DNA from 2 places in the Priestia sp. FSL W8-0001 genome. Region 1 is predicted to be linked to the other one. Evidence: riboswitches for the same ligand, from Rfam matches in the RefSeq annotation. Region 1 holds a riboswitch; the other holds the start of a gene.
The links. Region 1 has a riboswitch for cyclic di-GMP ahead of MKZ18_RS11375 (glycosyltransferase family 2 protein). Riboswitches for the same ligand answer to the same signal wherever they lie in the genome.

Region 1 (4,048 bases):
CTCTCCTTTTTCCAGCTGATCTAGTAGAATATGCGTTGGACTCTGTCTAAGTGAAAAGTTGACCTTGGGATACTGTCTGCGAAATTCCACAAGCAAATCAGGTATGAGGTTGGTGCTCAGCGTATGTAAAAATCCTAGAGAAACCTGACCTTGGTCAGGGTCAAGTAAATGCTGAATCTCTTGCTTCCCTTTCTCAAATTCACTCATCATATTCGTAACGCTTTTTAGTAGAATTTCACCGTACTGATTTAAGCGAATCGATCTTCCCTGTCGTTCAAAGAGTGAAACACCGATTTCCTCTTCAAACCGAGCTAGCGACCTGCTTAAAGCGGGTTGCGTAATCGAAAGCTCCTTGGCTGCTTTTGTCATATGCTGTAAGCGTGCTAAAGTCTGGAAATACTCAAATTGCTGCCATTCCACCTCGTTTGACACCCCTTCCACTCATTACATAAATACATTAAAATCATGATAACTATGCATTATACATTATATATCAGAAGTGATAGGATATATAGGAGAGAAGTTCTTCTATAGCTATAGAATCGAAATTAATAATCAAAAGGATGGATAAAACATGTGTGGAGAATATGATCATGAACAAGTGATGATAGTATGAGCTATATTCAGCAGGGAACAAAAGCGTTTCGCAAAACGAGCTTTGCATTTTTTGCAGCGGGCTTCAATACTTTTGCCATTCTTTATTGCACTCAGCCATTAATGGTAACGTTCACAAACGAATTTGATATTTCACCGACTATCGCAAGCTTGTCGCTATCCATCACAACTATTACCCTCGCCATCAGTATGCTTGTCTTTGGTTCTCTTTCTGAAGTATGGGGCCGAAAATCTGTGATGGTTTATTCAATGTTTGCTGCTTCTGCGCTTTGCATTTTAACAGCTTTTAGTCCTAATTTTTATGTGTTACTAGTATTTCGTGCACTCGTTGGAATTGCTTTAGCAGGCTTACCGGCCGTTGCAATGGCTTATCTTGGCGAAGAGATTGAAAGAAAAAGCTTAGGTGCAGCCATGGGCTTATACATTAGCGGAAACGCCATTGGAGCCGTAGCGGGGCGTGTCATTTCAGGAGTTGTCAACGACACAGCAGGCTGGCATTTCTCCATTGGATTAATTGGCATTATTAGCTTAATTGCTACGGTTCTTTTTTGGCGCAGCCTCCCTCATTCTACACACTTTACACCGCGTAGCCTCAATGTCGTCAGCTTAGGAAAGTCACTAGTTGACCATTTAAAAGACCCTGGATTACTCTTTTTATTTTGCATTGGCTTTTTACTATTAGGAAGCAATGTTGCTTTGTTCAATTACATTGGCTACGTGCTAACCGCTAAGCCTTACGGACTCAGCGAATCCGTTATCAGCTGGATTTTTATTATCATGATGATTGGAACATTCAGTTCAATTTGGAACGGAAAGCTCATTGATCACCACGGTAAACAGCCAATTCTGCTGATTAATCTACTCGTTGCGTTTGCAGGTGTCTGCCTTACTTTAGAGAGCCACTTACTATTAAAAATTATCGGTATCGGCCTCTTTACTTTTGGCTTTTTCGGCGCTCATTCCATCGCTAGCAGCTGGGTAGGACAGCGAGCCCTGCGCAACAAAGCACAAGCCTCATCTCTATATTTATTTTTATACTATACGGGGTCAAGCGTTGGCGGGACCTTAGGCGGAATATTCTGGTCCCACTACGGCTGGCACGGCGTCATCGGAATGATTGGCGGATTTATACTAACTGCCGGAATATTAACCGCTTGCTTATCAAAAGTAAACGTCAAATCGTCTGTTCTTGTAAAAGCAAATGAAAGCTATTAGAGAAGGTGCTATAAACAGTAAAAAGCTCTGTCATAGTGATTCACAGAGCTTTTTCCGTTTGCTATAGTTTCATATCAAAAATTTAAATTTCTTTGAGAAAGCTTAGTACTTTGTAAAGTGACTACCTTCTTTTCCGCTTCACACCTCAGATAATAAAAGTATCGAACGATTTCATAATCACTTTTTATGCAATAAAGCAGCAGATTTTTCCTCTTTACTCAAACCACTTATCACCGTCGGAAATCCACTTGTTTTGATGCAAATCCAAGCAAAGGTCGTGGTCGTGGAAGCTAAAGTAACTTGGAAGCTTAATAGAAGAACCACCCGCTTCTAACCAACAGCTATAAAACCAGCTTGCAATAGCCTTATGTTCTGCTTCTTCAACCTTTTCGTTCTCCTCATAAAACTCCCAAAATGCGTCTTCTTCCTCTTCCGATAGATAATTGTAGTTTACTTCTTCACTAATCGTAAAGCTTCCAGCAAACTCATCGCTTCTGCACTCTTCTCCAAACACTTCATTTGCATCACGGTCCATCGAAAACATCGTAATGGACAAATCCAATACCTGTGGAAAAGCAGTAAAATCGAGCAGATCGATTTCTGAATGGAAGGTAAATTGAGTCACCTTCCTTAGCTCATTCACAACTGACTGTGAATACTTTTCAAGCTCACGCTGGATGTGAGAAGCGTGCTGTTCACTTGTATACATAGAGAAACACCTACTTTTTCATTATATTGAATATTCTACCATATAATTTCGGGAAATATAGCATGATTTGTCGAATTAACATAAGGTATATTTACCTATTTTTATGATAGAATCTAGAAAAAGTATTCTTTATATAGGTATTTAATCTTCATTTTTGTTCTTGAAAGAAAACAAACTTTTATTTTTCAGCCAAAGGCAAACTAATCGAAAGGTTAGGACGCAAAACCTCAGATCTAACGCTTAATAGCTATGATGGCTGGGTTTCCTGATACCGTTGGAGGGGTATTAACGATGAACAGCGAAAGCATGCGTACAGGAAGTATTGGCGCTTAGTACATGAAGCCTCGAATTGTAGCTTTTATTCCAGCTCACAATGAAGAAAAGTCAATCCGAGATTGTTTGGAAGGATTAGGAGATCAACTTTTACCTAATCGAGTAGACTTGGATGTATTTGTAATTGCTGATAACTGCACCGACCGCACAAAAGAACGTGCAGAACAAGCTGCTAAAGACTTTAATTTAAACGTTAAAGTTCTTATTACGGAAAATAATAAACAGCGCAAAGTTGGTGCACTGAACACAGCTTGGAAACGTATTTACGGTGATACGCTTGACTTGTATTCTAAAACTCTCACAACTTATCAACAGCTGTATAAAGAATCCATTAAAGCGATATTAGGGATGGATGCAGACAGTCGTCTGGCTCCGCAAGCCCTTATTAACCTCTGGGAAGATTTGATGACATCTCGAAATATTGGTGGTGTAATGGCAAAATATACGATGCGCATGCTGAAAAAGAAAAGCCAGCTGTCTAAAGACGATGTTCAATATGAGCAAAAGTTAGCAAGTGGTGAATACGGTGGCCCACTTACTCGTTGGTGGACCCATCAACAAAAGCAGGACATGGCTAGCTGACTTTTAGATTTGCAGTATCATGGTGGAAGTACGTACGTATTGGGAGGACAAGCAACATTATTTCGACCTGAAGCTTTACAAACAGTTGTTGAACAAAATAACCTCGATGGTCCTTGGCAAAATGATAGTGATGTTGAAGATATGCTGTTAACTTGGCAGCTTCAAAAAGCAAATTGGAAAACGTTAATTAGCCCTTCTGCCAGATGCTTTGTTGACTCCATGCGCTCCTACCATACGTTTCGTGAACAGCGAAACAAATGGAAGTCAGGAACCGTTGATTTGCTTACTAATTCTAACTTAGGTGTTAAAACACGACATAAAGGTAAGCTATGGCGCTCACAGCTAAAAACGCTTAGTGATTTGCTCATTCGCCTTTTATTTGTACTTTTGCTGGCGGTAGCGCTGGCAACAGACCAATTTTATTGGACTTGGATATGGGCTATTCTATTGGTCTAGCTTCTATTTTAAATGTTATTTTAGCTCTGAAAACCCCAATGCATCGACCCATTGACGTTATTTTATCTGGCTTATTAATCAGCCCTGAAATTTATCTTTGGGTCAATCTCGTTACCTTTAATCAAGTATGGATAGAAC
Region 2 (4,048 bases), 1.1 Mb from region 1:
TAAAAACACTTGGATCATCCAAGTGTTTTTTTGTTAGCTTTCTGAAAAGCCAGTTGCGATAACGGTTACCATTACTTTATCTTGAAGATCTTCATTAATAACAGAACCGAAAATCATGTTCAATTCTTGGTCAGAAGCAGACGTTACGATATCTGCAGCTTCCTGTACTTCAAATAAACTGAGGTTAGAGCCGCTTGTAATATTCATTAGAATTCCTTGTGCACCGTCAATTGAACGATCTAACAGTGGACTAGAAATTGCTTTTTTCGCCGCTTCAGCAGCGCGTTCAGGACCGCTTGCAATCCCAATTCCCATCAGCGCGTAGCCTTGGTCTGACATAATGGTTTTTACATCAGCAAAATCAAGGTTAATGAAGCCTGGGATAGAAATCAAGTCGGAAATCCCTTGAATCCCTTGACGCAGTACGTTATCAGCTTCGCGGAAAGCATCCAGCATTGTCGTGCGCTTATCACCAATTTCTAATAAGCGGTCATTTGGAATGACAATTAGCGTATCAACTGCGTTCATCATTTCGTCAACACCGCCTGTTGCTTGACGAGTACGTTTTGTTCCTTCAAAACGAAACGGCTTTGTTACGACACCAATTGTTAGCGCACCGAGCTCACGAGCCATCTCCGCAACAACAGGTGCAGCACCTGTCCCTGTTCCGCCGCCCATCCCTGCTGTTACAAACACCATGTCCGCACCTTGAAGGGCGTCTTGAATTTCCTCTTTGCTCTCTTCAGCAGCAGCGCGTCCGACTTCGGGGTTTGCACCCGCACCCAGTCCACGCGTTAAGGCAGCACCAATTTGCATGCGTTTTTCTGCTTTTGATAGATTAAGAGCCTGAGCGTCGGTGTTTACAGCCATAAATTCAACGCCTTGCACGCCGTGTTCAATCATGCGGTTAACGGTATTGTTTCCACCGCCTCCCACACCAACTACTTTAATTTTCACTAGTGGAGATCCTGTATCAAAATCAATCATATGTTCAGCCTACTTTCTCTCATTCGATTGTTCAAAAAAGGTAAGTGATTGTTTAAATAATCATCATCTTTATCGCCGTTGACATAATGATGTTAAATTCACTGTTTTATCGCCATTGTACCATTAATTAAGGTTATCTGTCTGTATTTGACGAAAAACGTTATCAAATCGCAAAAAAGATGACCAAAGAACTCGATTTTGGTCATCTTTTGAACGTATCAACGTACTGTTTTGCTTGAAGTAAGCCCCACCCTGTATCTTGTCGAACGGCTTTTATAACTTCTACATTTGTATACCCTTTTTCAAGCATGGCTGAGACTTTTATTGCGAGCGCTTCTTGTTGGTTTTCCGTAAGCGGTGTTGTTTTAATCTGCTTTTCAAGCGCCCGTATTTTTGAATGTAGTGTAAAAATGTAGACGACTAGGGCAGCGATTATGATAAACGATGCTATATTCAATGTTTCTTCACAATCCTTTCTAGTTTTTACCTATTACTAGTATACAAGAAAAGCAAGCACGAAAAAACCTTCAGGTAGTCTATACCTGAAGGTTTACGGTGCCTTATTTCAGCTTGAGGACTGTTTATGTAGTTTCGTTCTGAAGTAAAAAATGCTGTATTTCTTCAATGGTGAGACCGAGATCTTTTGCGTGCTGCATGAGTGAAATCCATTCTTGTACATCTTCTTCTGCTTTTACTGTTATTTGATTTGTCATTACTTTAATATCCCCCTCGACCCATCCCAGGGAGCTCAGCCATCATAGTGCCGTTGCACCTTAGATCTGTAGCTTTGCGTCGCTTTCTTTCGAAAGATTTGCCTTTTTCTGAAGAGAATTATTTTTAGTAGTATTAAAAGTATATGCTAAACAAAATGAAAAAGATGTCGAAAGGTGTTGTTTATCTTTAAAAAATTGAAAAAATTATCGGATTTATATGAATATATACTTATTAAATGTGAAGTAATTGGGTTTTATGGAGGATAAATAGGCTAGATGAACGAAAATATATAGTCTAAGAGAAACGCGCTGCTATATAATAATGTAGCGTACGCTAACCTTAATGAAAATGGAGTCGTGGCTCATGCATAGTGAACTACTCAAATATGTAGTGATTGTTGGAAGTTCGGGTGTCCTTAGTTTAGCTTTAAGTTTATACGGTGCGTTTAAAATTCGAGACAGTCCTCGGGTTAAGCACTATGTCATATTAACCTTTCTGTCATCTGTTTTTGCTTTTGGATACATGTTTGAAATGATGAGTACATCGATTGAAGAAGTTAAGTTTTGGCTAAGCGTAGAGTATCTTCCTCTGCCATTTATCCCAGCATTCATCGTATTAATGTGCTTTAACTACGTTGGGAAAAAGATTTATCCAGCTTTTTATTATCTTCTATTTAGGGGTACCACCACATACCCATCAAGCTAACGACAGAAACGATTAAAAATGTAATGATCCTTGTCCTAACATCGGTGAGTATCAGAAAAATCGGCATGACAAAGAAGCCTATGAAACCATCATTTTTTCGTTAGGCAACTTGTTGTTGTTTTACTGCTGTCTCATACACAATACCAAGAATGTCAAAAACGGTTTTTTTCTGATACCGATGACACTTACGCCCATTCTTTTTCAACAGGTGATACAGTCGTTGGAGAATCGTTACGAGTTCAGTCAGATCACCTGCCATTGCTGGAAATAGTAACGGAAAATAGTCCTTAATCATATAAATTGATTTGTATTCACTCAGCTCTTGTTTTCTCTTTTTCAACAGGATCTGCCGCATTTGAAACATGGTGGAAGAACAGAGAAGAATCCCGATGAGTTGCCCATATAAATGGCACTCTAGCCGTTCCTTTTTGATGGTTTTACATTCATCTATTTCGAAGAAGGACTTCCATGTTTTAAATAAAATTTCAATCTGCCAACGTAACGAATACAATGAATGCACATCGTTTGTCGGTACTTCTTTTGGTGGTGTGTTCGTAATATAAACGTTCATTCCCATCAGCTGTTTACTTTTATCCTTCATGACAATGCCTTTCTTTTTCTCACGTACAGCTTGGTTGTTTAAACGGGTTTTAGTTTGTTCGTTCGTTAGTCGGTGAATGATGACACGTGTCGGTAATTTTTGAATTTGACCAACATAAGCTTCTGAAAGTTCAATGGTCTCACCCGGTTCCAGTTCGTTCAAGATGTGTGCCATATTAAGCTGAATATATTCGCTCTGCTTTTTCAGTGTGCCGTTTTTGAAGTATTCTGGTTCAGGGTTTTTTACATAAATACGGGTATTTAGCTTTAATCGAGAGAGATAAAAGGCGCCTAATTCATGAATCGTTTGTAAATCTCGTAAATCAAAATAACCTAAATCACGTAAACAGAAATCGCCTGCTTTCACACTTTCAAGACAAGTTGTGCCATACGTTTTATCATTATCTTTTCCCGGTCCTAGCTGTACGTGTAAAAATTGCCCACTCAATAAGTCATATTCAAGCTGAATCTTTACACCTGCCGTATTACTGCTTCCTCCAGACCCTTGATAATCACTTACGAAGGCATCGGGTAGCTGAAACACTGTGGCATCTAAAATCCGAATACGGTTAAAAATCAAGAAGAGCGTTGACGATAGCGATTGTGTTGCACAAAGTTTCTGTGTGAGAAGTAAAGCAAACACCTCACGAAGAAACTGGACGGCTGCTGGATTAAACCGTTGATTCAATCCTTCCTGACTCATCAGGACACCTGTTGAAGCTTCTAGTCGACTACACAGTTGTGCAAGCGATGTGCGAGCGACTTCCTGGCTAAGCCACACGCAAAGAGCCATCAGTTCATTTGCTTGATACTTACTCGATCGTTTCACAAATCCCACTTTCTTAGCGATTTCTTGTAAGGCAATGGGAGACAAAGAGCGTTGTAATTCTTGTGCAAATAGGTGTAATTCTTCGGAAAACTGAACATCCATAAAAAAACGCCATCCTTTTCGAGTAGTTTACTAAAAAGAATAACGTTTTTTTCGTTTTGGGGAAAATCCATTGCGTTAGCTTGATGGGTATGGGGTACCACCACATACCCA

Region 2: it holds a riboswitch for cyclic di-GMP, as region 1 does, so the genes downstream of both, MKZ18_RS05445 (anti-repressor SinI family protein) here and MKZ18_RS11375 (glycosyltransferase family 2 protein) in region 1, are expected to answer to the same signal.

Annotation. Positions count from the first base shown of each region.
Region 1 covers NZ_JBBPAL010000001.1:2,136,531-2,140,578, forward strand. Annotated here, with positions in the region: gene MKZ18_RS11360 (LysR family transcriptional regulator) at 1-420, opposite strand, end outside; gene MKZ18_RS11365 (MFS transporter) at 613-1,830, shown strand; gene MKZ18_RS11370 (hypothetical protein) at 2,045-2,539, opposite strand; cyclic di-GMP riboswitch class I at 2,724-2,808, shown strand; gene MKZ18_RS11375 (glycosyltransferase family 2 protein) at 2,876-3,454, shown strand; gene MKZ18_RS11380 (glycosyltransferase) at 3,464-3,910, shown strand; gene MKZ18_RS11385 (hypothetical protein) at 3,889-4,048, shown strand, end outside.
Region 2 covers NZ_JBBPAL010000001.1:1,038,662-1,042,709, forward strand. Annotated here, with positions in the region: gene ftsZ (cell division protein FtsZ) at 34-987, opposite strand; gene MKZ18_RS05440 (hypothetical protein) at 1,190-1,444, opposite strand; gene MKZ18_RS05445 (anti-repressor SinI family protein) at 1,569-1,700, opposite strand; cyclic di-GMP riboswitch class I at 1,727-1,813, opposite strand; gene MKZ18_RS05450 (histidine kinase N-terminal 7TM domain-containing protein) at 2,065-2,406, shown strand; gene MKZ18_RS05455 (IS4 family transposase) at 2,507-3,937, opposite strand.